Regions from separate parts of the Caldimonas taiwanensis NBRC 104434 genome, predicted to be linked through region 1. Evidence: riboswitches for the same ligand, from Rfam matches in the RefSeq annotation. Region 1 holds a riboswitch; the other holds the start of a gene.
The links. Region 1 has a riboswitch for thiamine pyrophosphate ahead of CTA01S_RS09670 (TonB-dependent siderophore receptor). Riboswitches for the same ligand answer to the same signal wherever they lie in the genome.
Positions count from the first base shown of each region.

Region 2: it holds a riboswitch for thiamine pyrophosphate, as region 1 does, so the genes downstream of both, thiC (phosphomethylpyrimidine synthase ThiC) here and CTA01S_RS09670 (TonB-dependent siderophore receptor) in region 1, are expected to answer to the same signal.

Region 1 is NZ_BCWK01000009.1:77,872-93,460, forward strand. Features, by position in the region: gene fdxA (ferredoxin FdxA) at 1-250, shown strand, start outside; gene CTA01S_RS09665 (NAD(P)/FAD-dependent oxidoreductase) at 260-1,336, shown strand; TPP riboswitch at 1,390-1,490, shown strand; gene CTA01S_RS09670 (TonB-dependent siderophore receptor) at 1,556-3,724, shown strand; tRNA gene CTA01S_RS09675 (tRNA-Asn) at 3,762-3,837, shown strand; gene CTA01S_RS09680 (hypothetical protein) at 3,890-4,288, opposite strand; gene ppa (inorganic diphosphatase) at 4,434-4,973, opposite strand; gene CTA01S_RS09690 (sodium-translocating pyrophosphatase) at 5,198-7,360, shown strand; gene CTA01S_RS16620 (hypothetical protein) at 7,835-7,987, shown strand; gene lpdA (dihydrolipoyl dehydrogenase) at 8,016-9,800, opposite strand; gene aceF (dihydrolipoyllysine-residue acetyltransferase) at 9,813-11,498, opposite strand; gene aceE (pyruvate dehydrogenase (acetyl-transferring), homodimeric type) at 11,522-14,239, opposite strand; gene CTA01S_RS09710 (PAS domain S-box protein) at 14,660-15,589, shown strand, end outside.
Region 2 is NZ_BCWK01000004.1:19,933-35,521, reverse strand. Features, by position in the region: gene CTA01S_RS04685 (acyl-CoA carboxylase subunit beta) at 1-1,483, shown strand, start outside; gene accC (acetyl-CoA carboxylase biotin carboxylase subunit) at 1,501-3,534, shown strand; gene CTA01S_RS04675 (VOC family protein) at 3,531-4,007, shown strand; gene CTA01S_RS04670 (phosphoribosyltransferase) at 4,117-4,815, shown strand; gene CTA01S_RS04665 (peroxiredoxin) at 4,903-5,463, opposite strand; gene CTA01S_RS04660 (LysE family translocator) at 5,560-6,210, shown strand; gene CTA01S_RS04655 (acyl-CoA thioesterase) at 6,214-7,092, opposite strand; gene bioB (biotin synthase BioB) at 7,142-8,143, opposite strand; gene thiD (bifunctional hydroxymethylpyrimidine kinase/phosphomethylpyrimidine kinase) at 8,195-9,742, opposite strand; gene CTA01S_RS16600 (thiazole synthase) at 9,739-10,524, opposite strand; gene thiS (sulfur carrier protein ThiS) at 10,527-10,757, opposite strand; gene CTA01S_RS04630 (FAD-dependent oxidoreductase) at 10,754-11,800, opposite strand; gene thiC (phosphomethylpyrimidine synthase ThiC) at 11,804-13,684, opposite strand; TPP riboswitch at 13,780-13,882, opposite strand; gene CTA01S_RS04620 (penicillin acylase family protein) at 13,994-15,589, opposite strand, start outside.

The DNA of each region.
Region 1 (15,589 bases):
CTTCCGCGAAGGCCCCAATTTCCTGGCCATCGACCCCGACGAATGCATCGACTGTGCGGTATGCATCCCCGAATGCCCGGTCAATGCCATCATGCCGGAGGAAGACGTGCCTGGCGATCAGCAACACTTCATCGCCCTCAATGCCGAGCTGGCGAAGATTTGGCCGAGCATCACCAAGCGCAAAGCGCCTCTGCCCGATGCGGACGAATGGAAAGACCGCACCGGCAAGCTCTCCGAGCTCAAGCGTTGATCGCCCGTCATGGACGCACCTGAGAACATCGCGCCCCTCATCGAGACCGATGCCGTCATCGTCGGCGCCGGGCCGGTGGGCTTGTTCCAGGTGTTCGAATTGGGCCTGCTCGAAGTCAAGGCCCATGTCATCGATTCACTGCCCTACCCCGGTGGCCAGTGCATCGAGCTCTATCCCGACAAGCCGATTTACGACATTCCGGCCGTGCCTGTGTGCACGGGACGCGAACTCACGGACAACCTGCTCAAGCAGATCGAGCCTTTCGGAGCCACGTTCCATCTGGGGCAAGAAGTCAGCGAAGTGCAACGCCGAGACGATGGACGCTTTCACGTGGCCACCTCCAAGGGCACGCGCTTCATCACCAAGACCGTCTTCATCGCCGCCGGCGTCGGCGCCTTCCAGCCCCGGCAGCTGAAAGTCGATGGCCTGGAAAAATACCTCGAGCGCCAGGTGTTCTATCGTGTGAAGAACCCTGCCCAGTTCGCGGGCCAGAACCTCGTCATCGTCGGCGGGGGGGATTCCGCCCTGGATTGGACGCTCAACTTCGCGCAGGACGGCCCCCACCGTGCCGAAAGTGTCATCCTCATCCACCGCCGTGATGGTTTTCGCGCGGCACCGGCGTCCGTGGCACGCATGAGAGAGCTGTGCGATGCGATGCAGATGCAGTTCGTGGTCGGACAGATCACCGGCATCGAGGAAGCCGATGAACGCCTCACCGGCGTGAAGGTCACGGGCCATGACGGCGTCACGCGCGTCGTGCCCCTGGATGCGCTGCTGGTCTTCTTCGGTCTGAGCCCCAAGCTGGGACCGATCGCGCACTGGGGCTTGGCCTTGGAGCACAAGCAAATCGTCGTCGACACCGAGAAGTTTGAAACCAGCGTCCCGGGCATCTTTGCCGTGGGTGACATCAATACCTACCCAGGCAAGAAGAAGCTCATCCTCTCGGGCTTCCACGAAGCCGCACTGGCCGCCTTCGGCGCGGCCCCCTACATCTTCCCGGACAAGCGCATCCACCTGCAGTACACCACCACCAGCCCCAAGCTGCACAAAGTGCTGGGGGTGGAGACCCCCAGCTTCGACGACTGAAGCGGCCTGCACGGCTGCGCGATAATCTCATCGACCGCGTGGCTTGCTGCGCGGTCATTCGCTAGGGGTGTCGGGTCTGCCCAGGCCCGGCTGAGACAGTCCCTTTGAACCTGATTGAGATCATCCTCGCGCAGGGAAGCGTCCGAACGGCGAGGCTGCCCGTGGTGTGCAGCCCCCTCCTTCAGCCGCCGGCCTGCCTCTAGACACGAAAGCTCCCCGATGGCCGCTGCTGTACGCCGCCCCTCTCTCTTCTTCCGCCCGGCCCGCCGCCCGCTGGCCTTGGCCTGCCTTGCCGTCGTGGTCTGCGGTGCCCGCGCCCAGGCCACTTCCGAGGCCTTGCCGGCGGTCACCGTCACGGGTCAGGCGCCGACTGCCCGCGCCGAGGTCGCAGGCTTCGGCACGATGCCGCTGGCGCGCACGCCGCTGGCGGCCACGGTGATTCCAGAGGGCGAGCTCAAAGACCGCGGCGCCACCCGTATCGCCGACACCGTGAGCCTGGAGGCCAGCATCAGCGACAGCTACAACGCGCAAGGCTACTGGGACTTTCTGTCGGTGCGCGGCTTCGTGCTGGACAACCGATTCAATTACCGGCGCGATGGCCTGCCGATCAATGCCGAGACGTCCATCCCGCTGGACAACAAGGCGGCGGTCGAGGTGCTCAAAGGCACCAGCGGCATCCAAGCCGGCACCAGCGCCCCAGGGGGCCTGGTCAACCTCGTCGTCAAGCGTCCGGAAGGTCAGGTGCGCAGCGTCGAGCTGGGCTGGCGCAGCCGCCAAACGGTGGGGCTGGCCGCTGACCTCGGCGAGCGCTTCGGCACGGACGAGCGCTTCGGGCTGCGCATCAATGCAGCCTACGAGCACCTCGACTCTCCGTTGCGCAGCGACACCGGGCATCGCCGGCTGTTGGCCGCCGCAGGCGACTGGCGCCTCAGCCCCGCCACCGTGGTGGAAGCCGAGGTCGAAACCAGCCGCCGCAGCCAACCGAGCCAGCCTGCCTTCAGCCTGCTGGGCAGCACGCTGCCGGCTGCGGGCGACCCGCGGATCAACCTGAACAACCAAACCTGGTCGCTGCCTGTCGTGATGGATGCCTTGACGGCCTCGCTGAGGGTGCGCCACCAACTCGACCCCGATTGGCGCCTCACCGCCCACCTGGGCACCCAGCGACTACTGACCGACGATCGACTGGCATTTCCCTACGGCTGCGATGCCGAAGGCAACTACGACCGCTATTGCAGCGATGGCAGCTTCGATCTGTACGAGTACGTCAGTGACGATGAACACCGCCGCACGCACGCGCTGGACCTCCATGCCGACGGCAAGATCCTGCTGGGCGGGATGCAGCACAGCCTCACCACCGGTGTGCTGTTCAGCCGCTACACGGCGCGCCTGCAAGATCAGATCTATCGCTGGGCGGGCACGGGCACGGTCGATGGGCAGACCCAGGTGCCGCCGTCGGACCGGCAGACCGACCCCAACACGAACCGCAGCGAGCGCTCTACCGAGTTCTATGTGCGCGATGCCGTCGAGCTGGCCCCACGCTGGACGGCTTGGGTGGGCGTGCGCCATACGCGATTGCACCGAGCCACCGAGCGCACCAGCGGTGACCCCGAAGCCACCGCGTACCGGCAATCTTTCACCACGCCCTGGCTGGCACTCAGCCACGAGTTCAGGCCGCGCCACATGGTCTACGCCAGCTGGGGGCGCGGCGTCGAATCCGAAGTGGTGCCCAATCGGGCCCGGTACACCAATGCCGGGCAAGCCCTGCCGGGCTTGAAGAGCCGCCAAGTGGAGCTCGGTCTGAAAGGGCGCAGCGATGCGCTCCAATGGGGCTTGGCCTGGTTCGACATCCAGCGGCCGGCGGTATCGGACATCGGCTCGGATTGCTTCGACGACAGCACCGGCGATACCTGCACCCGCCAATTCGACGGCCAGGCCCGTCACCGCGGCCTGGAAGGCCATACCACCTGGGACCTGGGCCCCTGGCGCATCCATGGCAGCGCCATGTGGCTGCACGCCCGCCGCGAAGGCGCCGCCGATCCCAGCCTCAATGGCAAACGCCCCGTCAATGTCCCGGCCCATACCGTGAAGGCGGGCATCGAATACCGGGTGTCGGCGCTGCCCGGGCTGCGCCTGGCTGCATCGTTGGTGCACGAAGGCGACCGCATGGTGCTGGCCGACAACAGTGTGCGCATCCCCTCCTGGACACGCTGGGATCTGGGCTTGGTGCATCAGCACCGCATGGCCGGCACCACACTCACCTGGCGCGCCGGCATCGACAACCTCACCGACCGCCGCGCCTGGCGCGAATCCCCCTTCCAATATGGCCACGCCTTCCTCTACCCGCTGGCCCCGCGCAGCATGCGCTTGTCGTTGCAAGCGGACTTGTGATCCAGGAAATTTTGTGGCTATAATTTAAGTCTTCTGTTCCCCGATAGCTCAGTCGGTAGAGCGACGGACTGTTAATCCGCAGGTCCCTGGTTCGAGCCCAGGTCGGGGAGCCAAGATGAATGATGAGGCCCTGCACGCAAGTGCAGGGCCTTTGTCTTTCGCGCTTCAGCTGGGCGTAGAGCCAGACAGATTGCTGCGGCCCAGACGCCCGATCAACCAGTGGGCACCGACAGCGAGAGCCAGCAGCGTCAGCATGCCCAGCCCCCAGCCCACCCACACCAGCGGCACGATCCAGCTGGCCACAGCTCCCACAGCCGGTAGGACGGCCTGCCCCGCCTCGATCAGCCATTGCAGCTGCGAGCGCAGCAACTCCAGCCAGGCCGGGTCGATCCACACACCCAACCACGGGGGCAGCGGTGCCTGCATGACGGCCTGGGCCGCACGTCCGGCCTCGGCCGAGCTCATCACTTGCACGGACCACTGCGCCAGTTCCGCCATCACCCAGGCTCCCAGGGTCCACATCCCTGCGATCACGGCCCACGCCACCCAGACCACAACGCGCATGACACGCTCCACCAACGAGTTGGATACGAGGAGCTGAGACCAGCACAACGGCCCCTCGGTTCCCACCGCCGTGTCCTCTGAATGCACAAAGGCCGGCACAGGGCCGGCCTTCCATCGCTGCCTCGGGGCTGCGCCCAGGCGCGGCTCACTGCCGCTGTGCTTTGGCGTAATTGGCGATGCCGTTGGCCACCTCGGCCTTGGCCGCCTCGGGGCCTTCCCAGCCCTGCACCTTGACCCATTTGCCTTCTTCGAGGTCTTTGTAGTGCTCGAAGAAGTGCTGGATGGCCTTCAGGCGCATCGGGTTGATGTCCTCGGGCTTCTTCCAGTGGTCGTAGATGGGCAGGATCTTGGTGGTCGGCACGGCCAACAGCTTGGCATCACCGCCGGCCTCGTCTTCCATTTTGAGCACACCGATGGGACGGCAGGTCACCACCACGCCCGGCGTCAAGGGGAACGGCGTGATCACCAACACGTCCACCGGGTCGCCATCGTCGGACAAGGTTTGCGGCACATAGCCGTAGTTGCACGGATAGTGCATGGCCGTGGTCATGAACCGATCGACGAAGATGGCGCCAGTTTCTTTGTCGACCTCGTATTTGATCGGGTCGGCATTCATCGGGATCTCGATGATCACGTTGAACTCTTCGGGCGCCTTGGCGCCGGGGGTCACGTTATGCAGGCTCATGGCGGTGTGATCGTTCTCGCAAGGGAAAACCCGGATTCTACCGAGGGCTCTTGCGACAGGCTGACACCCCAGCGTGGTGCGATCAGCGCCGCCTCCACTGGTAAACACGGGGCGAGCCGTCATTGCGGCGCCGCAAAGCTTTGCGTAGCATGGGTCGGCCAACGTGGCAAGCAAGACCACGGGCTTTCGATCACCATCGGATCATCAGAGGAAGGAGCCCTTTCATGTCCACCCATTTGGCGCTGTATTTTGCGCTTGCCTGTGGCGTGGCCGCCGTCGTCTACGGCTTCGTGTCACGCAGTTGGATCTTGAAGCAAGACGCGGGCAACGCCCGCATGCAGGAGATCGCCGCGGCCATCCAGACCGGCGCGGCCGCCTATCTGGCACGCCAGTACAAAACCATCGCCCTCGTTGGTGTGGTGCTGGCCGTGTTGATCGGCATTTTCATCGACGGCGCCACGGCCGTGGCCTTCGTGATCGGGGCGGTACTGTCCGGCGCCTGCGGATTCATCGGCATGAATGTGTCCGTGCGAGCCAACGTGCGCACCGCCCAGGCGGCCACCCGAGGCATCGACACGGCGTTGGCCGTGGCCTTCCGCGGTGGGGCGATCACGGGCTTGCTGGTGGTGGGCCTGGGCCTGCTGGGTGTGGGCGTGCTGTTTTGGCTGCTGATCATCAACGGGCAGGTCAACCCGGTGACGCCATTGTCCTCGGTGCTCAAGCCGCTGGTGGGCCTGGCCTTCGGCTCCTCACTCATTTCGATCTTCGCCCGCTTGGGCGGGGGCATCTTCACCAAAGGAGCCGACGTGGGCGCCGACCTGGTGGGTAAGGTGGAAGCCGGCATCCCCGAGGATGACCCGCGCAACCCCGCGGTGATCGCCGACAACGTGGGCGACAACGTGGGCGACTGCGCCGGCATGGCCGCCGACCTGTTCGAAACCTATGCCGTGACGCTGATCGCCACCATGGTGCTGGGCGCCTTGATGGTCACGGCCTTCCCGATGCAAGCGGCCGTGCTGCCGCTGGCGCTGGGCGGGTTCTCGATCATTGCCTCCATCATCGGCTGCGGCGCGGTCAAAGCCTCGCCTGGCATGAAGAACGTGATGCCAGCCCTCTACAAGGGCCTGATCGTGTCCGGTGTGATCGCACTCATCGGCTTCTTCTTCATCGTGAAGTGGGTGATGCCCGACGATGCGATCTATGCCAGCGGCACCCAATGGCGCCTGTTCGGCGCCGCCGCGGTGGGCTTGGTGCTCACGGCATTGATGGTATGGATCACCGAGTACTACACCGGCACGGACTACTCGCCGGTCAAGCACGTGGCCAAGGCCTCCACCACCGGGCATGGCACCAACATCATCGCCGGCCTGGGCGTGAGCATGAAGTCCACGGCCTGGCCGGTGATCTTCGTGTGCGCGGCCATCATCGCGAGCTACCTGCTTGCCGGTCTGTATGGCATTGCGATCGCGGCCACCTCGATGCTCAGTCTGGCGGGCATCATCGTGGCGCTGGATGCCTATGGCCCGATCACCGACAATGCCGGCGGCATCGCCGAGATGTCCGAGCTGCCCCAGTCGGTGCGTGACATCACCGACCCGTTGGACGCCGTGGGCAACACCACCAAAGCCGTCACCAAGGGCTATGCGATCGGCTCGGCCGGCCTGGCCGCCTTGGTGCTGTTTGCCGACTACACGCACGGCCTGGAGGCCGCCGGCCACCACGTGAGCTTCGATCTGTCGAACCACATGGTGATCGTCGGTCTGTTCATCGGCGGGCTGATTCCCTACCTCTTCGGCGCCATGGCCATGGAAGCCGTGGGGCGGGCCGCCGGCAGCGTGGTGGAAGAAGTGCGCCGGCAGTTCAAGACCATCCCCGGCATCATGGAAGGCACCGGCAAGCCCGAGTACGGCACCGCCGTGGACATGCTGACCAGCGCGGCCATCAAGGAGATGATCCTCCCCTCGCTGCTGCCGGTGGTCGTGCCCATCCTGGTGGGTCTGCTGCTCGGGCCCGAGGCCCTGGGTGGCTTGTTGATGGGAACCATCGTCACCGGCCTGTTCGTCGCGATCTCGATGTGCACCGGCGGCGGGGCCTGGGACAATGCCAAGAAATACATCGAAGAGGGCCACTACGGCGGCAAGGGCAGCGAAGCGCACAAAGCGGCCGTCACTGGCGACACCGTGGGCGACCCCTACAAGGACACGGCCGGCCCGGCCGTGAACCCCTTGATCAAGATCATCAATATCGTCGCGCTGTTGATCGTGCCGTTGCTGCCGGTCGGCACGGCCGGCAAGGCCGAGTCTGCACCCATGGAGCCCAGCGTCCAGGTGCGGGCCGTGGCCTCGGCAGGCAGCCTGGTGCCGCCGCCCCAGCCTGCCGTGCACTGAACGAACCCGCTCCCTTCGCCGCAACGCTCGCTTCCCGCGAGCGTTGCCTCCCGGCCCTTGCCAAAGCCCCCGGTTTGCGGCATTGCTTCACGCCAGCCGGGGGGTTGGAGCGTCCACAGGCGGCTCGAAAGTGCTTCAATGGGTCTCATGCCACCAGCCGTGCCGACACCCCGCTCGAGCAGCCTCTGCGCCAGGCTTGCGCTGGCATGGCTTGGCGTCGCCGGGTTCTCCGGGGCCCAGGCCCGTGAGCCCGGCGCAGCCCCTGCCGCGCCGACCGTGGCGCAGCCCGTCGTCGCCGCCGCGCCGATGGCCCACCGGCCCGCGCCTCGGCCATCACGCCAGACGGTGGCAGCGGTCAAATCGCCCGCCAAGGACGCCCCCGCCCGCCAGGCTCCCACGCCTGCACCCACCCTGGATTGGCAGAGGGTCGACGCACACGTTCTGACAGCATCGGCAACGCCCGCTCGCGCCACGATGCTGGCCCCGCTCGGCCCCGGGCGCTCGGCCAGCGGCCTGAATCTGCAGGCGCCAGCCTCAGACTTTTGGTGGGTGACGGCCCGCTTCGTGGACAACGGCGACCGTCACCCCGAACCGGGGTTGACGGTCGGCATCAAGCTCAAGTTCTGAACGATCCCGGCGCAGTCGGCCCTGGGGTTCAGCGCCGCGCTGGCGGCACGTCGGTACAACTGCCGTGCGCCACTTCGGCGGCCATGCCGATGCTCTCGCCCAGGGTCGGGTGCGGGTGGATGGTCTTGCCGATGTCCACCTCATCGGCCCCCATTTCGATGGCCAGGGCGATCTCGCCGATCATGTCCCCCGCATGCGTGCCGACGATGCCGCCGCCGACGATGCGATGGGTCTCCTCGTCGAACAGAAGCTTGGTGAAGCCTTCGTCGCGGCCGTTGGCGATCGCCCGGCCCGAGGCGGTCCACGGGAACAGCCCCTTCTTCACCTTGCGCCCCTCGGCCCGGGCCTGGTCTTCGGTGAGACCCACCCAGGCCACCTCGGGGTCGGTGTAGGCCACGCTGGGAATGACCCGGGCATCGAAGGCCACTTTCAGCCCCGCAGCCGCCTCGGCCGCTACATGGGCCTCGTGCACGGCCTTGTGCGCCAGCATCGGCTGGCCGACGATGTCGCCGATGGCAAAGATGTGCGGCACGTTGGTGCGCATTTGCGCATCCACCGGGATGAAGCCACGGTCGGTGACCACCACGCCGGCGTTCTCGGCCCCGATCTTCTTGCCATTGGGACTGCGGCCCACGGCTTGCAGCACCAGGTCGTACAACTGCGGCTCCTTGGGCGCGGCCTCCCCTTCGAAACGCACCAGAATGCCATCGGCCGTCGCTTCGGCTGCGACCGTCTTCGTCTTGAGCAGGATCTGGTCGAAGCGGTGTGCGTTCATCTTCTGCCACACGCGCACCAAATCACGGTCGGCGCCTGGCATCAGGCCATCGAGCATCTCGACCACGTCCAGCCGTGCGCCCAGCGTGGAATAGACCGTGCCCATCTCCAGGCCGATGATGCCCCCACCAATGATGAGCATGCGCTTGGGCGCGTGTCGTAGCTGCAACGCACCGGTGGAGTCGACGATGCGCGGGTCTTCCGGCAGGAAGGGCAGCCGCACCGCTTGCGAGCCGGCGGCGATGATGGCCTGCTTGAAGCGGATGATTTGCGTGTGGCCGGTCTTGTCCTGACCGTCTCCCGTGGTTTCCTCGACCCGCACGTGGTGCGGATCGACGAAGCTGCCGTAGCCGCGCACCAGGGTGACCTTGCGCATATTGGCCATCGCCGCCAAGCCGCCGGTGAGCTTGCCCACCACCTTGTTCTTGTGCGCCAGCAGCTTGGCGCGGTCCACCGTGGGTTCGCCATAGCTCACCCCCAGATCGGCGAAGTGCTTGACCTCGTCCATCACTGCCGCCACATGCAGCAGCGCTTTGGACGGAATGCAACCCACGTTCAAGCAGACCCCGCCCAGCGTGGCATAGCGTTCGACCAACACCACCTTCATGCCAAGGTCGGCGGCACGGAAGGCGGCCGAATAGCCCCCTGGGCCGGCCCCCAGCACGAGCACATCGCATTCCAAGTCCGCGCCGCCGGCATGGGTCGAGGCCACGGGGGGCGATGCAGGCGCTGCAATGGGCGCTGGCGCTGAGGCCGCCGCTGGCGCAGCAGGGGCAGACACTGGCGTCGCCGCAGCGGCTTCATCGGTCTCCAACAGCAGAATCACCGAACCTTCATTGACCGTGTCGCCCACGTTGACCCGCAGCTCCTTGACCACGCCGGCGTGCGGACAGGGGATCTCCATCGACGCCTTGTCGGACTCCACGGTGATGAGGCTTTGCTCGGCCTTGACCGTATCCCCCGGCTGAACCAACACCTCGATGACGCCGACATCTTTGAAGTCGCCGATGTCGGGAACCTTGATCTCGATGACAGACATGCCGCGCTCCTCTTACAACAACACGCGGCGGAAGTCCGCCAGCACCGAGGCCAAATAGGCATTGAAGCGGGCTGCAGCCGCTCCATCGATGACGCGGTGGTCCCAGCTCAGCGACAGCGGCAGGATCAGGCGCGGCACGAACTGTTTGCCGTCCCAGCGCGGCTCCATGCTGCTCTTGCACACCCCGAGGATCGCCACCTCCGGCGCGTTGATGATGGGCGTGAAATAGCGCCCGCCGATGCCGCCTAGCGAAGAAATCGAAAAGCAGCCCCCGCTCATCTCGGCCGGGCTGAGCTTGCCCTCACGCGCCTTGGCAGCCAGCTCCGCAGTCTCCTTGGCGATCTGCAACAGGCCCTTCTTGTCGGCGTCCTTGATCACCGGCACCACCAAGCCGTTGGGCGTATCGGCCGCAAAGCCGATGTGGTAGTACTGCTTGAGCACGAGTTGCTCGCCATCCAGGCTGGCGTTGAACTCGGGGAATTTTTTCAAGGCAGCCACGGCAGCCTTGATCAGGAAGGCCAGCATCGTGACTTTGATGCCGCTTTTCTCGTGCTCCTTGTTGAGCTGCACCCGGAAGGCTTCCAGCTCGGTGATGTCGGCATCGTCATGGTTGGTGACGTGCGGGATCATCACCCAGTTGCGGTGCAAATTGGCGCCGCTGATCTTCTTGATGCGCGAGAGGTCTTTGCGCTCGATGGGGCCGAACTTGCCGAAATCGACCTGCGGCCACGGCAGCAAGCCCGGCAACCCACCCGCGGTCCCGGCCGCAGCCACCGGTGCCTTGGCTTTTTGGGCCTGCGTCTGAACGTCGCCGGCCATCACCTTTTTGACGAAGGCATGCACATCCTCGTGGGTGATGCGCCCCTTGGGGCCGGAGCCGGGCACCTCGCCCAAAGGCACCCCCAACTCGCGCGCCAGCCGACGCACGCTGGGAGACGCATGCGGCAGCCGGCCCGCGGCGCCAGGGGCCGCCGATCCGCCCGCCGGAGCCGGAGCCGGTGCCGGTGCCGGTGCAGGCATCGGCGTGGGCGTCGCTGCAGGCGTCGGCGTGGGCGTCGGTGCCGGGGGCGCTGCAGGCGACGGCAGCGGCGGCGTCGCGGCGACGGCCGGCGCCGCTGTGCCGCCCGAGGTTTCGACCAGCGCGATCGGCGTCCCTTTGGACACCTTGTTGCCCAAGGCCACTTTCAAGGCCTTGACCACCCCGCCATGCGAGGAGGGAATCTCCATCGAGGCTTTGTCGGACTCGACGGTGATCAGGCTTTGCTCGGGCACGATGGTATCGCCCGGCTTGACCAGCACCTCGATCACCGCCACCTCACTGAAGTCCCCGATGTCCGGGACCACCACCTCCACCACGCTGGCCGCCGCGCCAGACGGCGGCGTCTGCGGGCTGGGAGCCGGCACCGCAGCCGGCGTCGGGGTCGCTGCCTGGGACACCGGCGCCGGCGTTGCGGCCGCCGCGTCGGACTCCAAAAGGAGCAGCACACTGCCTTCGCTCACCTTGCTGCCCAAGCCCACTTTGAGTTCGCGCACCACGCCGGCATGCGTGGAAGGAATCTCCATCGAGGCTTTGTCGCTCTCCACGGTCACCAAGCTTTGGTCCACCGCGATGGTGTCACCGGGCTTGACCAGCAGCTCGATGACTTCGACATCCTTGAAATCCCCGATGTCGGGCACTTTGACTTCGATCAATGCCATGTTGTCGTCCCCGTTGGTGTGGCTCAGGCGTACAGCGGGTTGATCTTGTCGGGATTGATCCCGTACTTGCGGATCGCCTCGGCCACACGAGACGAAGGCACGGTGCCTTCTTCAGACAGCGCCTTGAGTGCTGCCACGACGATGTAATGGCGATTGACCTCGAAGTGCTCGCGCAGCTTGCTGCGAAAATCGCTGCGGCCAAAGCCATCGGTACCCAAGACCTTGTAGATCCGCCCTTTGGGCAAGAAGGCACGGATCTGGTCGGCGTAATTCTTCATGTAGTCGGTGGACGCCACGACCGGGCCGGCATAGGGTTCGAGCTGCTGCGCCACGAAAGGCACGCGCGGGGTCTGCTCCGGATGCAGCATGTTCCAGCGCTCGCAGTCCTGGCCCTCGCGGGCCAATTCATTGAAGCTCGGGCAGCTCCACACATTGGCCGACACGCCCCAGTCGCGCTCGAGCAATTCCTTGGCAAAGATGGATTCACGCAGGATCGAGCCGCTGCCCAAGAGGTTGACCTGCGGGGGCATCTTCGCCCCTTCTTGCAACAGGTACATGCCCTTGATGATCTGCTCTTCGGTGCCGGGCTTGAGCCCGGGGTGAGCATAGTTCTCGTTGAGCAGGGTGATGTAGTAGAAGACGTTTTCCTGCTTCTCGACCATGCGCTTGAGGCCGTGCTGCATGATCACGGCCACCTCGTGAGCGAAGGTGGGGTCATAGCTCACGCAGTTGGGAATGGTGCTGGCCAGGATGTGGCTGTGGCCGTCTTCATGCTGCAAGCCCTCGCCGTTGAGCGTGGTGCGCCCCGAGGTGCCGCCCAGCAGAAATCCGCGGGCCTGCATGTCACCGGCCGCCCAGGCCAGGTCCCCGACGCGCTGGAAGCCGAACATCGAGTAGAAGATGTAGAAAGGGATCATGATGCGGTTGTTCGTCGAATACGACGTGGCCGCAGCGATCCAGCTGGCCATGCCCCCGGCTTCGTTGATGCCCTCCTGCAAGATCTGACCGGCGCGGTCTTCCTTGTAGTACATCACCTGGTCCTTGTCGACCGGGGTGTACTTCTGGCCCTCGGGGTTGTAAATGCCGATTTGACGGAACAGGCCCTCCATGCCGAAGGTGCGCGCCTCGTCCACCAGGATGGGCACCACGCGCGGCCCCAGGGCCTGATCGCGCAGCAACTGCGTCAGGAAGCGCACATAGGCCTGCGTGGTGCTGATCTCCCGCCCTTCGGCCGTGGGCTCGAGGATGGCCTTGAAGGTCTCCAGCGAGGGCACGGTGAAGCTCTCGGAGCTGCGCGGCCGGCGTTTGGGCAAGTAGCCGCCCAGGGCCTTGCGGCGTGCATGCAGGTACTTCATCTCCGGCGTGTCGTCGGCCGGCTTGTAAAAAGGAATCTTCGGCAGCTCGCTGTCAGGGATCGGGATGTTGAAGCGATCGCGGAAGTAGCGGATGTCCTCGTCAGAGAGCTTTTTGGTCTGGTGGGCGGTGTTCTTACCCTCCCCGGCCTTGCCCATGCCGTAGCCCTTGACGGTCTTGACGAGAATGACCGTCGGTTGCCCCTGGTGGTGATAGGCGCGGTGGAAGGCGGCATACACCTTCTGCGCATCATGCCCGCCGCGGCGCAGCGCCCAGATGTCCTCATCGCTCATCTTGGCCACCAACTCCAGCGTGCGCGGGTCGCGGCCGAAGAAATGCTTACGCACATAGGCGCCGTCATTGGCCTTGAAGGCCTGGTAGTCGCCATCGAGCGTGTCCATCATGATCTTGCGCAAGGCGCCGTCTTTGTCGCGCGCCAGCAAGGCGTCCCATTCACGCCCCCACAACAGCTTGATCACGTTCCAGCCCGCCCCCCGGAACTCCCCCTCGAGCTCCTGGATGATCTTGCCGTTGCCGCGCACCGGGCCGTCCAGACGCTGCAGATTGCAATTGACGACGAAGATCAGGTTGTCGAGCTTCTCGCGCGCGGCCAGGCCGATGGCCCCCAGGCTCTCGGGTTCGTCCATCTCGCCGTCGCCGCAGAACACCCAGACCTTGCGCTGCGAGGTGTCGGCAATGCCGCGCGCGTGCAAATACTTCAAGAACCGGGCTTGATAAATCGCCATCAGCGGCCCCAAACCCATGGACACCGTCGGAAACTGCCAGAACTCCGGCATCAGCTTGGGGTGGGGATAGCTGGAGATGCCCTTGCCATCGACCTCCTGACGGAAATGGAGCAACTGCTCCTCGGTCAGCCGCCCTTCCATGAAGGCCCGCGCGTAGATGCCCGGGGCGCTGTGCCCCTGGATGTAGAGCAAATCTCCGCCATGGGTGCCGCCCTCGTCGGTGTCATCGGCATGCCAGAAATGATTGAAGCCCACGGCAAACATGTGGGCCAGCGATTGGAACGAGCTGATGTGACCGCCCAAATCCCCCCCGTCGGGCGGGTTGAGCCGATTGGCCTTGACCACCATGGCCATGGCGTTCCAGCGCATGTAGGCGCGCAGACGACCTTCCAGCTCCAAGTTGCCCGGGTTGTGCGCCTCTTCAGAGGGCTCGATGGTGTTCACATAGCCCGTGGTGGCCGAAAACGGCATGTCCACACTGTGTTGACGGGCCTCCTCCAGCAGCTGCTCAAGCAGGTAATGCGCACGCTCAGGACCTTCACGCTCGATGACGGCCGTCAGTGCGTCCAGCCATTCACGGGTTTCCTGGGCGTCGGCATCGTTGGCCGCCGCAGCGGCGGGGGGTTGGGGCATCGCGGACATGCTTGTCTCCAGCTCAGGGGTTGACGGCGTCCCGGTCGACCTCATTCGTCAGGCCATGCGCCACGCAGGGAACGCGCGCAGCGCAGCCTCGACCGCCACCGGGTTCGGGAGCGAGTGTGGCACAGATCGGCATTTTTTCAAATAGTGCGAGCAAATATCACTTTATGAAAAATTGTCGAACGACCGTTCTGTTTTCATCCTTGACGCGGGCCCCTCGCGGCGCGTCATGACCCACTGTGGCGCAGGCCTATCGGCTTCACAAGAGGGGCCACCCCGCACGAGGCGCGCGGGGCAGCCGCCGCAGCTCGGCCTCTGTCGGTACGCGCCAGGGGCCAGCAGCGCTGGTCATGCCGGCGACGCTGCCGCCCCCGTCCAGCGCTGGCACCCGCTCGAACCGGCGAGCACTCGATAATTCCGCGCATGTCCATGCCTCATTCCGAGTTCCGCCTGAGCACCCATGAGACGGGATCGCCCCCGTCCAAGCGTCGGCTGTTGCGCGCGTGGTGGCGTCGGCAGTCACCGGCACGACAGGACCGCTTCGCCACACTCGGCCCCCTGGTGTCCGTGCTGCTGTTCCTGGCAGCCATCATCACCGCCTTTTGGTATCTGCGCGTCGAGGAGATCGAACGCGAGCAAGAGTCGGTCAAACGCGACACCGAGGTGGCCCAACAGCAGATCCGGCTGCGCCTCATCGAGAACCAAGAGCAGCTCGTGCGGCTGGCGCGAGAAATCGTCACCGGCACGATCGACGCCGACGAATTCATCGGCCAAGCCACGAGCTTGGCGCGCGAGCGGCCCGAACTGGTCAGTTTGAGCTGGCTGCTGGCCGACCGCACCCGACGCGCCAGCCATGTCTCGCCCAGCCACAGTTTCATGGGCAGCCGCTATGCCGAAGCCCCGGCCTCGGAGGCCTCCGGCGGCCAGGGCGAGGTTCGCAATGAGCCCGAATGGGCCTTCGAAACCGCCCGCGAACTGCGGCTGCCGGTGTACTCCCGACCCTATGCCACCGAGTCCGGCGTGCAAGTCGTGCAAGTCCAAGTGCCGCTGCTGGATCGGGCCACCTTCGCCGGCACGCTGGTCGCCGAATATTCGGTCGAGGCGCTGCTGCGCTACTTCGTGCCGCCGGAGGTGACCAATCGGCACGGCATGATGCTGCTCGACGCCAACGGCCGTGTGCTGGCCAGCACCGTCTCGCGCGAGCCCGGGCACGACCTGCGGCGCCGCACACTGCATCACGACATTCCGGTGGCCCCGGTAGGCAACGGGCTGATCCTGCGCGGCGTGGGCTATCGCACCTCGGTCGGGCTGATCAGCAACACCCTGTTCTGGATGGTGACGGCGCTGAGCGTG
Region 2 (15,589 bases), on a different contig from region 1:
GGGCGGAGGCCAAAAGCGCATCGATGCCCAACATGCCAAGGGCAAGCTCACGGCGCGCGAGCGCCTGGAATTGCTGCTCGATGAAGACAGCTTCGAGGAATGGGACATGTTCGTGGAGCACCGTTGCACCGACTTTGGCATGGCCCACACCAAGATCCCTGGCGATGGCGTGGTCACCGGCTACGGCACCATCAACGGACGTCTGGTGTTCGTCTTCAGTCAGGATTTCACCGTCTTTGGCGGCGCGTTGTCCGAGGCCCATGCCGAAAAGATCTGCAAGATCATGGACCAGGCGATGAAGGTCGGCGCACCGGTGATCGGCCTGAACGATTCGGGCGGTGCGCGCATTCAGGAAGGCGTGGCTTCCCTGGGGGGCTATGCCGAGGTGTTCCAGCGCAACGTCTTGGCCAGCGGCGTGATCCCGCAAATCAGCCTCATCATGGGGCCTTGCGCTGGTGGGGCGGTCTACAGCCCGGCCATGACCGACTTCATCTTCATGGTCAAAGACTCTTCGTACATGTTCGTCACCGGTCCCGAGGTGGTCAAGACGGTCACACACGAAGACGTCACGGCCGAGCAACTCGGCGGGGCCACCACCCACACCACCAAAAGTGGCGTGGCCGACCTGGCCTTCGACAACGACGTGGAAGCGCTGCTGATGTTGCGACGCTTCTTCAACTACTTGCCGCTGAACAATCGAGACAAGCCCCCGGTGCGACCCAGTGGCGATGCGCCCGATCGGCTGATTCCGTCGCTGGACACCCTGGTGCCGGAAAACCCCAACAAGCCCTACGACATCAAAGAAGCCATCCTGAAGGTGGTGGACGATGGCGACTTCTTCGAGCTGCAGCCCGACTACGCGCAAAACATCGTGATCGGCTTTGGCCGCATGGACGGCCACACCGTGGGCTTCGTGGCCAACCAGCCGTTGGTGCTGGCCGGCTGTCTGGACATCAAGAGCTCGATCAAGGCGGCGCGCTTCGTGCGCTTTTGCGATGCTTTCAACATCCCGGTGGTGACCTTCGTCGACGTGCCCGGCTTCATGCCGGGCACCAGTCAGGAGTACGGCGGCATCATCAAGCACGGCGCCAAGTTGCTGTACGCCTATGCCGAAGCCACGGTGCCCAAGATCACCATCATCACCCGCAAAGCCTATGGGGGTGCCTATGATGTGATGGCCTCCAAGCACTTGCGCGGCGACGTGAACCTGGCGTGGCCCAATGCCGAGATCGCAGTGATGGGGGCCAAAGGGGCGGTCGAGATCATCTTCCGCGAAGACAAGTCCGACCCTGCCAAGCTTGCCGCACGAGAAGCCGAGTACAAGGCCCGCTTCGCCAACCCCTTCGTGGCCGGTGCGCGCGGCTTCATCGATGACGTGATCCAACCGCACGAGACGCGCAAGCGCATCTGCCGCAGCCTGGCCATGCTCAAGGACAAAAAGCTTGACAACCCCTGGCGCAAGCACGGGAACATCCCCCTCTGACCGCCGGGAGTCCGAAGATGTTCGACAAGATCCTGATTGCCAACCGCGGTGAGATCGCTTGCCGCGTGATCAAAACCGCCAAAAAACTCGGCATCCAGACGGTGGCCGTCTACTCCGAGGCCGACAAGGATGCCTTGCACGTGGAGCTGGCCGATGAGGCCGTGCTGCTGGGCCCCGCGCCCAGCCGTGAGTCTTACTTGGTGGCCGACAAGATCATCGCCGCAGCCAAGCGCACCGGCGCTCAGGCGATCCACCCCGGCTATGGCTTTCTGTCCGAAAACGAGACCTTTGCCCGCCGCGTGGAAGAAGAGGGGCTGGTGTTCATCGGCCCGAAGCACGAAGCCATCGCTGCCATGGGCGACAAGATCGCCTCCAAGAAGCTGGCCCAGGAAGCCGGTGTCAACACCATCCCCGGCTGGAACGATGCGATCGACACGCCCGAGCAGGCCGTGCAAATCGCCCGCGAGATCGGCTATCCCGTGATGATCAAGGCCAGCGCCGGTGGCGGCGGCAAGGGCCTGCGCGTGGCCTACAACGACAAAGAAGCCTTCGAAGGTTTCAATTCCTGTCGCAACGAGGCCCGCAACAGTTTCGGCGACGACCGCGTCTTCATCGAAAAATTCGTCGAAGAACCGCGGCACATCGAAATCCAGGTGCTGGGCGACGCCCACGGCAACATGGTCTACCTGTGGGAGCGTGAATGTTCCATCCAGCGCCGGCACCAAAAAGTCATCGAAGAGGCGCCCAGCCCCTTCATCAGCGAAGCCACCCGCCGCGCCATGGGCCAGCAAGCCGTGGCGCTGGCCAAAGCCGTGAAATACCAAAGCGCAGGCACCGTGGAATTCGTGGTCGGCAAAGACCAGAGCTTCTACTTCCTGGAGATGAACACCCGCTTGCAGGTGGAACACCCGGTGACCGAATGCATCACCGGACTGGATCTGGTGGAGTGGATGATCCGCATCGCTGCGGGCGAAAAACTGTCCTTCGGCCAAGATGACATCGCCCGCCGCGGCTGGGCCATCGAATGCCGCATCAATGCCGAGGACCCGTTGCGCAACTTCCTGCCTTCCACCGGACGTCTGGTGCGCTACCTGCCCCCGCCGGCGACCATGGAGGCATCCCAGCCCGTGCCCGAGCAGGGCGGGGTGAGGGTGGACACCGGCGTCTATGAAGGCGGCGAGATCCCGATGTACTACGACTCGATGATCGCCAAGCTCATCGTCCATGGGCGCGATCGAGCCGACGCCATTGCCAAAATGCGCGAGGCCCTCAACGGCTTCGTGATTCGCGGCGTGGCCAGCAACATTCCCTTCCAGGCCGCGCTGCTGGCGCACCCCGATGTCCAGGCCGGACGGTTCAACACGGGATTCATTGCCCAGCACTACCCACAAGGCTTATCCCCCCGCAGCGTCACGCATGAGGATCCGCTGTTTCTCGTGGCGCTGGCAGCAGCGACCCATCGCAAGTATCGGGAGCGCGCCTTGGGCATCGGTGGGCAGATGGCCGGCCACCAGCCCCGTGCGGTCATCGACCATGTCGTGGTCGTCAAGGGCGAACAGGGCCAACATACTCACCATGCCGTGCAGGTGCTTGGCCCTGCCGGCGGCGCCGTCACGGTGCGCATCGGTGAGCAGCTCTACGACATCGACAAAGACTGGCGCTTTGGCGGCGTGCGCGCCAGCGGCCGCTGCAATGGCCGCCCGTTCACCGCACAAATCGAGCGCCATGGCGTGTGGCTGCAAGTGATGCACAACGGCGCACACATCGAAGCGCTGGTCTTGTCCCCCCGCGCAGCCGAGCTGTTCAAGCTGATGCCCTACAAGGCGCCACCGGACACCAGTAAATTTTTGCTCTCGCCGATGCCCGGATTGCTCACTCAATTGCTAGTGCAGCCGGGGCAGGCCGTGCAAGCCGGCGAACGCTTGGCCGTGATCGAAGCCATGAAAATGGAAAACGTGCTCACGGCCGCCCGCGATGGCGTGGTCGCCGAAATCCTGGCCACGCCCGGCGAAAGCTTATCGGTCGACCAACCCATATTGAGGTTCGAATGAGCGCCGACATCGACGATCGGCCCTTCAGAATTTTGGGCATTCAGCAAATCGCCATCGGTGCAGCCGACAAACAGCGTCTGCACGCGCTGTGGGTGGATTTGCTCGGGCTGAAGGTCAAGAGCCGCTTCGTTTCCGAACGCGAGAATGTGGATGAAGACATCTGCGAGCTCGGCCACGGACCTACCGCGGTGGAAGTGGACTTGATGCAGCCGCTCGATCCCCACGGCAAGCCGGCTGTGCACACCACGCCGCTCAATCACGTCGGCCTGTGGGTGGACGACCTGCCCAAAGCCGTGGAATGGCTCAGCGCGCGCGGCGTGCGCTTCGCACCGGGCGGCATTCGCAAAGGCGCCGCTGGTCACGACATCTGCTTCATCCACCCCAAGGGTAACGATGAATTTCCATTGGGCGGGGAGGGTGTGTTGATCGAGCTCGTTCAGGCCCCACCCGAGGTCATCGCCGCGCTGTCCTGAAGCACCTGCGCGTGGCGCCTCAGAGCCCTTGGCCCTGGCGGCTGGCTGCGGGGGGCGGTCGCGCATCCCATGGAATTCGATCTATGCTTGTCGCGGGGGGGCTTGGCCCATGGAATCCACCTTCACGGACCGACGGCAAGCGGGCGAGCGACTTGCCGATCAGCTCGGTGACTTGCGCGACCGTCACCCCGTGGTGTTGGCCTTGCCACGCGGCGGTGTGTTGGTGGCCGCACCGATCGCCCAGCGCTTGCAAGCGGCACTCGATGTCTTGCTGGTGCGCAAGATCGGCGCGCCTGGCCAGCCCGAACTGGCCGTCGCTGCGGTCGTCGAAGGCCAGCCGCCACACATGGTGGTCGACGAAGCCTTGTGCCGCGACACCGGGGCCGATGCGCGCTACCTGGCCGATCAGGAGCGCGACGCCCTCCAGGAAATCGAGCGCAGGCGTGCGTTGTATCGCCATGGCCGGCCGCTGCCCCCACTTGGCGGCCGCACCGTGATCGTGGTCGACGATGGATTGGCCACCGGCACGACCATGAAAGCGGCCTTGCGCGGCCTGCGCCCAGCACAGCCCGCTGCGGTGATCCTGGCCGTGCCGGTGGCTGCAGCCGACAGCCTGGCCGTGCCGGTGGCTGCAGCCGACAGCCTGGCCGTGTTGGCCCGGCAGGTCGATCGCATCGTCTGCTTGAGCCAACCCTCATGGTTTCGCGGCGTCGGAGCACACTACCTCGACTTTCACCAGGTGCCCGACGCCGAAGTGCTGCATTTTCTGGCAGCGCTGAAGCGCACGGACTGGTCTAATGATCGATAATGTATATTATGTCAAATTATTGGTGCCGATCACCAAGCGCGACAGCCCGCCCCCGGCCGACGATCGGTCCGTCGGACATGGCCGCGTTCAGCGCCGCTGGGGCCATGATGAGCGCAAACGTTCGACGGCCTGCAAGGTCGTGGCCACATGTCCTTCCGGATTGGGGTCATGATGAACATGGACGATTCGGCCCTCCGGACTGATGACATAGGAAATGCGGTCGGCCATTTGGGATCGCGCGGCGATTTGGGCCTGGTAGGCACGGATGACCCGGGCGCTTTCATCGGCACCGACGGCAAACTTGTTGCGGCACGCCTCGATCGAAAAACGCTGAAGCGTCTGGATGTCGTCATTGGAGACCCCAATGACCGTGGCGCCCAGCACGGCAAACCGATCACTGGCCTGCGCGAACAGGTTGGCCTCGTAAGTGCAGCCGGACGTAAAAGCCTTGGGGTAGAAGTACAAGACCACAGGTCCGCGAGACAAGGCTTGTGACAGGTCGAACTCAAAGACTTCGCCTGCGCGAGCGGCCTGGATGGTGAACAGTGGCGCGAGCTGCCCAGGCTTCAGGACGGCTTGGGCTGCGGTATGCGCCCAAGCCAACATCGCCACTGCAACCGCTTGGCGAAAGAAATCGGCCACACGCATAGGGCACTCCTTCGGAGAGAATGTCCGTATGCTAGCGGTGTGCCGCTCAGCATCGTCCATGCGAGGCCTTGCCCCTGGCGCCCAATGGGAGACTCGATGAGTACTGCAACCGCTATCCTGGCCTTCAGCGCTGCCGCCGCTGTTTTGACCATCACGCCCGGCCTGGACACGGCCCTCGTCTTGCGCACCGCGGCGGTCGAAGGCCCGCGGCCGGCCTGGCGTGCAGGCGTGGGCATCGTCTGCGGAGTGCTGGCCTGGGGGCTGCTCGTGGCCTTGGGCCTGGGGGCCTTGCTGGCCGTGTCGGAAGTGGCTTATGGTCTGTTGCAGATGGCTGGGGCAGCCTATCTCCTCTACCTCGGCGCACGCCTGCTGTGGACCGTCTTCACGACGGCCCCGGTGGCCTTCCAGTTCAACGCGGCCAGCCCGAGTTCGGACGGCAACGGCGGTGCGGGCTGGTTTCTTCGAGGGCTGCTGACCAACCTGCTCAATCCCAAGGTCGGCGTGTTCTATGTGAGCCTGCTGCCCCAATTCATGCCTGCGCAGGCCGACGTGCTGTCCCTCAGTGTCGTGATGGCGGGCATCCATGCCGCCATGGGGCTGGTCTGGTTTGGGGCCCTGATCCTGGCCACGCGGCCGCTGGCGGGCTGGTTACGACGGCCCAGCATCGTGCACACGCTCAATGCCATGACCGGCATGGCGCTGATGCTGTTCGGGCTGCGCCTGGCGCTGTCCAAGCCCGGCACCTAGCATTCAGGCATCGCGGCGCCTTGCCGCCGTTGGGCGCATCAGCCCTTCCTGAGCCACGGAGGCGACCAAACGCCCATCATGGGTGTAAATTTGCCCGCGGCTGAAGCCGCGCGCGCCACCCGCCCATGGCGATTCGGTGGTGTAGAGCAGCCACTCGTCCATGCGAAAGTCGCCATGGAACCACATGGCGTGGTCGAGGCTGACCACCTGGACATTGCCTTTGTAAAAGCTCAAGCCATGGGGCATGAGCGCCGGCCGCAGCAATCCGAAATCCGACGCGTACGCCAGCATGGCCTGGTGCAGCACCGGATCATCGGGCAGCCGATCGGCCGCGCGCAGCCAGGCATCGTGTCGGGGCGGTGCAGGCGGTGGATCGAAGGCGTCCAGTGGCGTCAGTGGCCGGATCTCGATGGCCGTCTCGGCATGGAGCACACCGCGCAGCGACTCGGGAACTTTGTGCAGCCAGGCTTGACGCAGCTCCCATTCGCTGACCAAACCGTCAGGGCCGGGCACTTGCGGCATGGTGCTGGCATGACTGGCGCCCTCCTCCGTCACATGGAACGAGGCCGCGAAGTTGAAGATGGGTTGTCCGTGCTGGATGGCGACCACGCGCCGTGTGGTGAAGCTGCCACCGTCGCGGATGCGTTCTACGTCATACACGATGGGAGCATGCTTGTCCCCGGGGCGTAGAAAGTACGCGTGCAGGGAGTGGATGCGGCGCAAAGGATCGACCGTGCGAGCCGCAGCCATCAGGGCTTGGCCCAGCACTTGGCCACCAAACACGCGCGGGCTGCCGATGTCTCCACTGACACCGCGAAAGAGATTGAGTTCGAGCTGCTCGACCTGAAGCAGCTCGACGAGTTCTTGGACGACGAGTTTCATGTCCGGAGGATGGCTGGCGCCACATGCGCCATGCGCTGTGTGCTTTGCATCAGCAACTGCGCAGGCCCAGCTTGGCAAACAAGCTTTGATCGCGCTCCCAGTCTGGATTGCCGGTGGTCAGCAGCTTGTCGCCGTAGAAAATCGAATTGGCCCCGGCCAGAAAGCACAGCGCCTGCACGGCCTCGCTCATTTGCTGGCGCCCGGCCGACAAACGCACCCGAGCGGTAGGCATGGTGATGCGCGCCACGGCGATGGTGCGCACGAATTCGAGCGGGTCCAGCGGGTCCAGGCCATGCAGGGGCGTGCCCTCCACTTGCACCAGATGGTTGATCGGTACCGACTCCGGATACGGGTCCATGTTGGCCAGCTGAGCGATGAGCCCGGCACGCTCTTCCCGCGATTCGCCCATTCCCACGATGCCGCCACAACAAACGTGCATGCCCGCAGCGCGCACATGTTCCAAGGTGTCCAAGCGATCTTGGTAGTCGCGCGTGCTGATGATGCGGCCGTAGGCCTCGGGGGCCGTGTCGAGATTGTGGTTGTAGTAATCCAGCCCCGCCTCCTTGAGCGCGCGCGCCTGACGGTCGGTCAGCATGCCCAGGGTGCAGCAGGTCTCCAAACCCAGGTCTTTGACCGCGCGCACGAGTTCGGCCACCTTTTCGATGTCGCGGTCTTTGGGCGCTCGCCAAGCCGCGCCCATGCAGAAGCGGCTGGCACCCTGCTCTTTGGCCGCCGCCGCCGCACGGCGCACCTCGTCCACATCCAGCAGCTTGCCGGCCTGCACGCCGGTGTCATAGTGCACCGACTGAGGGCAATAGCTGCAGTCTTCGGGGCAGCCACCGGTCTTGATCGACAGCAGCGTCGAGCGCTGCACCTCGTTGGCATCGAAGTGCTGACGGTGCACTTGTTGCGCCCGATATAGCAAATCATTGAATGGCAGCTCGAACAAGGCCAACACGGCTGGCCGAGGCCAGCGCGGCGCATCCGGCTCGGCAGGTTTGCCAGGCCGGATCAGGTGAACGGGCTGAGACGAGACGGTGGCTTCGGTCATCGTTCGAGAGCGTGTGCAGCAATGAAACCCGCAGTGTATCGCCCCGGCCGTTCACGAGACCGGACCGGGCAGACTGGGCCTCGCACGCGGGGGCGCCGGACGACGCGGGCCCCAAGCGCCCTCCATGATCGCTTCATGCAGACGTCGTACTGTCGCAGGCAGATCATCGGCTTGCCCCAAGCCGCGCAGTACAGCCACGCCCGCGGCACCACAGCGCGCTGCTTCGCGGGCCCGGGCCTCGTCCATGCCCGCGATGGCCACCACCGGACAATCGAGCAACTGGCACCAGTAGGCCAGGTTGTCCTCGCCTTGCGCCATCCAAGGCATCTGCTTGGTCGTGGTGGGATGAATCGGTCCGCAGGCGATGTAGCTCGGACGCAGTGTCAAGGCCCGGCAGACCTCCCAGTGGCTGTGCGTACTCAAGCCCAGCCGCACGCCGGCGCGGCGCAGCGCAACCAAGGCCTGCGCGTCCAGCGCGAGCAGGTCTTCCTGCCCCAAGTGCACACCATACGCCCCTTCCTCCAAGGCCAAGGCCCAGTGGTCGTTGATGAACAGCTGCGCGCCTACGGCCTGCGCCGCACGGACGCTGCGCCGCACCGCCTCGCGCAGCGCGGGATCCGGGGCCCGTTTGATGCGCAGCTGCAGGCTTCGCACCCCTGCGGCCAGTAGGCGTTCGATGCCTTCGGCACTGTCGGTGATGGCATACAAGCCCAGCACCGGTCGCTGCAGGGGCGCAAACCCCTCCGTCTCGTCCACGGGCCAGTCGGGCTGTCGCAACCGAGGCAGGTTGGCCAGTCGGCTGGCAAATCCCCCACCCGGCCGCACCGGGCCGGCGCCCTGCCCCGCCGGATGGCCGCGCCGCAGAGCCTCGGCCGTGGCCATCTTGGCCAGCACCAGCGCATCGGCCTCGCAATGCCCCCAAGCCAGGGCAGCGGCGGCCGAGGCCGCGAACACGCAACCGCTGCCGTGATGATGCTGCGTGTCGATGCGTGGCAGATCCAGCCAGCCCTCGGCCTGGGGCGTGAGGATCCAGTCACGGGCCCAAGGCCCGCCGGCATCGCCGCCGGTGATGGCCACGGCCCCAGGGCCCAGGGCTTGCAAGGCGCGGGCTGCGCTCGGCAGCGAATGCTCGTCCCGGAGCTCTCGGTCGAGCAGCCAGGCGGCCTCGTGGCGATTGGGGGTGATCAGCGTTGCCCGGGGCAGCAGCTCGTCGAGAAAGGCTTGGCGCAACGCGGCATGGGCAAACACGGCCCCGGTGCTGGCGGCCCGCACCGGGTCGAGCACCAAGGCCACCGCAGCCTGTTCGCGCAGGCGGTCGACCCAGCGGGCCACGCACAGCACATTGTCGACGCTGCCCAACAAGCCGAGCTTGATCGCCCGTGGCGGCAGATCCTGCGCCAGCGCCGCCAGTTGGGCCTCGAGCACGTCCGCATCCACGGCATCGACGCGCAACACGGCCCGTGAGTGTTGCGCCGTGAGGGCAGCCACCGCGGTGCAGCCGTGTACGTCGAAAGCCTCGAAAGCTTTGAGATCGGCTTGCAGGCCGGCCCCGCCTCCGCAATCGGAGCCGGCGATGCTCCAGACGATGGGCGGCTTCACAGGTCGAAGGGCCGTCCGGCCACGGGCGTCGAGGCCACCGCCATGGATTGCGGTTCGATCAGGCCGCTGCAATAGCCTCGTCGTCCGGCCTCGATCGCATGACGGAAGGCCGTGGCCATGCCCACCGGATCGCGGGCATGGGCCACGGCCGAGTTCAACAGCACGGCGTCGAAGCCCAGCTCCATGGCCTGCGCGGCATGCGAGGGCGCCCCGATGCCGGCATCGACGATGAGCGTGGCCTCGGGCAGGCGGGCGCGCAGCGTGCGCAGCGCCCAGGGGTTGAGCAGCCCCTGCCCTGAGCCGATCGGGGCGGCCCACGGCATCAGGATGCGACACCCCACATCGAGCAGGCGCTGGCAAGTCACGAGGTCATCGGTGCAATACGGGAACACTTCGAATCCCTCTTTGACGAGCTGGCTGGCGGCTTGCACCAGTTCGAAGGGATCCGGCTGCAAGGTGTGCTCATCGCCCACCACTTCGAGCTTGATCCAATGGGTGTGCAACAGCTCGCGCGCCATATGCGCCAGGGTGACGGCCTCGCGGGCGCTGCGGCAGCCGGCGGTATTGGGCAGCAGCCGGACACCACTTTGGCGCACGATGTCGATGAATCCGTTGTCGGCGCCGCCTGCGGCCAGCTGGCGTTTCAGGCCCAGGGTCACCACCTCGGTGCCCGAAGCCTCGATCGCCTGGCTCAGCACTTGCGGGGAGGGATAGCCAGCCGTGCCAAGCAAAAAGCGGCTGCGTAGGCTGACGTCGGCCAGCATGAAATCGTCCGTGGGCATGGCTAGCCTCCTACGATGGGTTGAAAACACGTCACGCAATCGCCATCACGCAACACGCAATGGCTCCGTTCGCTTCGCGGCACGAACTCGCCATTGAGCGCCGTGGCAACGCTTTGTGGCTCCAGCCCGCGCAGCGCCAGCAGTTGGGCCAGCGTGGTGCCCACTTGGATCCGATGGACTTCATCATTGACCCGGACCTGGCAGGTCGCAGAGGAAACGTCGGTGTGCGTCATGCGGGATCGACCTCGGGGTGGAGGGCTGGCATCATCGCCGCGACCGCTTGCTCGACGAGCGCGGGCGCCAGCAACCAGCCGTGGCGAAACAGGCCGTTGATGCGAGTCAGCCCCGGCAGCATCTCCACGCAAGGCAAGTTGTCGGGCAAGGCCGGGCGCAGATTGACCTCGGTGTGGACGAGGCGCGCTTCGGCCAGCTCAGGCACCACGCTGTGAGCCGCCGACAGCAAGGCCAAGGTGCTGCGCACGGACACCGGCGAGCGATCTTCGGATTCGATCTCGCTGGCCCCAACGACGATCACATCATCAGGGCGTGGCACCAGATAGACCCGCCAGCGAGGATGCAGCAAACGCACCGGCCGGTGCAGCACCACGCCCGGCGCGTGCAGCCAAAAGATCTCACCGCGAACGCCACGCACGGGCAGCGCAGGCCGCGCCCCCAGGCCACGCACATCGAAGACCCAGTCGTAAGCCTGCCCCTCGATTCGGCCGGGCTGCAGTTCGCGCACCGCAGCACCCCAGTGCCATCGAACGCCTTGCCCACTGGCGGCTTCGGTCAAGGCTTGCAGGGCTTGTACGGGATGGATGCACCCCTCCTCGCGCAGCCACCAGGCATGGCTTGGCCCATGGATCGCCGGTTCGAGTTCGCGCAAGCGCTCGGGGCTCAGTGGCTCGGGTTGGTGGCCCTCGGGCGCCTTGGCCCGCAGCAGATCGAGCAAGCGCCGGGCCGCCCCGAGATCGCTGCCGTGAGCCAGCAACATGCTGCCGTCCACGCGCAGGTCCACGGGCATGGGCAGTTTGGCGACGATGCGCGGCCACAGCGTCAAAGAGCGCAGGCCCAACTGCGCCAGCTCGGTGGTGGCGCATTCGAGCTCGGCCACAGGGCTGAGCATGCCGGCAGCCGTCCAGGCCGCCGCCCCCCGCGCCAGCGGCCCCTCGCTGGGGTCGTACACGGTGACGCGGTGCCCGGCCTGCGACAACTGCCAGGCCAGCAGACGCCCCAACAGGCCCGCTCCGGCAATGCCGATGGACATCGCCGCCATGGCTCAGCCCTGAGGATGCAGCGGGATATAAAGCTCGCCACCAGCTTGGCGAAACTCCTCGGATTTCGCCGCCAAGCCTTCGGCCAGGGCCTGATCTTCCGAGATTCCCTGCTGGGCGGCGTATTCGCGCACCTCCTGGGTGATCTTCATCGAGCAGAACTTGGGCCCGCACATCGAGCAGAAGTGCGCAACCTTGGCACTGTCCTTGGGCAAGGTCTCGTCGTGGAATGCCCGCGCGGTGTCAGGGTCGAGCCCGAGGTTGAACTGGTCGGTCCACCGGAATTCGAAACGGGCCTTGGACAGCGCATCGTCGCGCGCGCGCGCGCCCGGGTGGCCCTTGGCGATGTCGGCCGCATGGGCGGCGATCTTGTAGGCGATCAAGCCTTGCTTGACATCGTCGCGATCGGGAAGACCCAGGTGCTCTTTGGGCGTGACATAGCACAGCATGGCCGTCCCGAACCAGCCGATCATGGCCGCGCCGATCGCACTGGCAATGTGGTCATAGCCTGGCGCAATGTCGATCGTCAGCGGCCCAAGTGTGTAGAACGGCGCTTCGTGGCAGTGCCGCAGCTGCTCTTCCATGTTGGCCTGGATCAGATGCATGGGCACATGGCCGGGGCCTTCGATCATGGTTTGCACATCGTGCTTCCAGGCGATCTGTGTGAGCTCCCCCAGGGTGCGCAATTCGGCGAACTGGGCTTCGTCGTTGGCATCGGCCAGCGAGCCCGGGCGCAGGCCATCGCCGAGCGAGAAGCTCACGTCGTAGGCCTTCATGATTTCGCAAATCTCTTCGAAATGCGTGTAGAGGAAGTTCTCGCGATGATGCGCCATGCACCACTTGGCCAGAATGGAGCCACCGCGTGAGACGATGCCCGTGCGCCGCCGCGCCGTCAGCGGGATGTAGGCCAGACGCACGCCCGCATGGATGGTGAAGTAATCCACCCCCTGCTCGGCCTGCTCGATCAGGGTGTCGCGGAAAATCTCCCAGGTCAAATCCTCGGCAACGCCGCCGACCTTCTCTAAGGCTTGGTAGATCGGCACGGTGCCGATGGGCACCGGTGAGTTGCGCAGGATCCAATCACGGGTGGTGTGAATGTTGCGACCCGTGGACAGGTCCATCACGGTATCGGCCCCCCAACGGATGGCCCACACCAGCTTTTCCACCTCTTCCTCGATGCTGGAGGTCACGGCCGAGTTACCGATGTTGGCATTGACTTTGACCAAGAAGTTGCGCCCGATGGCCATCGGCTCGAGCTCGGGATGGTTGATGTTGGCCGGAATGATCGCCCGGCCACGGGCCACCTCGTCCCGCACGAATTCTGGCGTGATCAGCTCGGGCAGGCAGGCTCCGAGCGGTTGGCCTCGCAGGCGCGCCTCGCGTTGCGCGTCGGCCAGGTGTTCACGCATCCATTCCCGGCGACCGTTCTCGCGGATGGCCACGAACTCCATCTCGGGCGTGACGATGCCACGTCGGGCGTAGTGCATTTGGGTGACGTTGCGACCAGCGCGTGCGCGGCGAGGTCGGCGCTGCAGGCCCGCGGCCTGGGCGCGCAAGGTTTGCAAGCGCTCATGGGCTGCGTCGCGCAGGCCATCATCCACGGCCTGTGCCACACGGCCCTCATAGGTCTGGGTGTCGCCACGGGCCTCGATCCAGGGCTGACGCAGCGCCGGCAGACCGCGTCGCACATCGATGAGCGCTTGCGGATCGGTGTAAGGGCCCGAGGTGTCGTACAGCGTGACCGTCTCGCCATTGGTGAGCTGCACCTCCCGCATCGGCACGCGCACCGTCGGGTGCAACTGGCCCGAGACCCAGACCTTGCGAGACGCGGGAAAGGGCTCGCGCGCCTGCGCGAGCCATTGAGCAAACTTGTCGGGGGCGTTCATGGGGGCTCCTTTCCGGTTCGTGGCTGCTCCGGAAAGTGCCCTTTGGGTGCTACCCCCTTTCAAGGGGGCCCCAACCCGCTCGGGCCAGGGGCGCAAGGGACAAATTCAGCTCTTCTTCCGCCGGTATTAACCGGATCAAGTTCATCGGGTTTGGCGTCGAACGCCATCTCAGCACACGGTGCACCCCGGAGCGTCGCTGAGTGTAGAACCCGGCCAGCAGCCGCGTCAAGACAGGACAGTGGGCGCTGCCGTCACGTGTCGTGTCATCGCGCTTGGGTTCGGGCACCCCGCGCAGGCGCACGCGATCGCTCAACGGGCCGGCTCCAGTCGCAATGTGGCTCCTTGCGCGTCGGCCGGTGCCCACAGCGGCACATATTCGACCTTGGCCCAGCGTTCGACGAAGTCATGGTAGTGGCGCGACAACACGATGCCGGATTGACCGCTGGAGTGCATCACGCGAGAGCGTGACGGATCGTGCACGTCATACAGGGCACGCAAGCTCGGCCCATGCTCGTTCAAGTAATGCTCGCCCGTGCTGGCATCGGCTCGCATGTTGACCCGCGCCACGTTCACCGTGTAGGTGTCTCCGCCCACGGGGACGCGCAGCTCGAACAGCGGAGCCAGCGCCTTGATGCGGCTGAAGGGGCGGTGCTCGGCGCGGGATTGATGGACCTGACCCCACTGCCAGCGGGCGGGGTCGGGCCCCTGCAAGGATTCCAACTCCTCCAAGGCTTTGTGGAAGGCCGCGTCGATCTGCATTTGGCAGCTTTCGGTGACCTCAGGCGTGCGCTTGTCATCGCACCACCAGGCGTCGTCGCGCATCAGAATGCCTTCGACGGCGTCGCGGAAATTGCGTGACCCCGACATCGCACGGCCAAGAAATTCGGGGCCGACCTCGTCGGCCAGCAGCCCTTCGGTCAGATGCCGGATCCAAGCCCAGAATACCAGCGGCTCGGGCCGCTGTGCGGCCATCGTGCCATCGAACTGCGCGAGCATGGCCTGCACCGGTGCGGCCAGCCGGTGTGAAGACTGCGCACGGCGCAAATACGGCAGGAGCTTGACGGTGGCAAGCGAAAGCTCGTCGGCCTGCATCCGGGCGAAACTGTCCAAGTCGTGCCGCTGCTGCGCTTGCAGCAGGGCTTCGATGCGCTCTTGGCGGTAAGGCAGCGCCCATTCGCTGCCCAGATAATGCGGATAGTCCGGCCCGTGGATGCGTTGATTGGCCGTGGCGATCCACCCTCGCGCTGGATCGATCTCACGCGGCGTGAGGCTGGTATCGAGATAACCCACCCAGTCGTAGCGGGCCTCCCAGCCCGGTGCCGGCACCTGGCCTTTCAAATCATTGTCCGGTGCTCGCAGCGGCACCCGGCCGGCGGCCACCCAGCCGATACGTCCGTCGCGGTCGGCCACCACCATGTTTTGCATGGGGGCAATGTTCAGCGAGGCTGCAGCTTCAATGAATGCCGGCACGCTGGAAGCCCGGTTGATCGCCAGCGCCCCTTCCATCGAGGTGTTGGGCACGTCCAGCGCCGTCCAGCGCATGGCCAGTGCATACCGCGGCGCCTCCTTGGGGCCGGTCAGACCGTCCGCTCCGGCAGCCGGTGCATCCGAAATCACCGGGCCGTGACGCGTGGCCCGCACGGTGAACTTCACTTCGGCCCCGCCCCGCACACGCACGGTCTCCTCGAAGGTCTCGAAGCGCGCCCAGCCCTCGGGCGTGCGGTACAAGGATGGGTCTTCCGGATGAATTTCTTCGAGATAGAGATCTTGCACGTCTGGCCCGGTATTGGTGAAACCCCAGGCGATGTGCTCGTTTTGCCCGAGCACCACGACCGGCAACCCCGGCATCGTGGCCCCGGCCACTTTGAAGCCGGGCGCCTCCAGGCGTGCGAAGTACCACAAGGC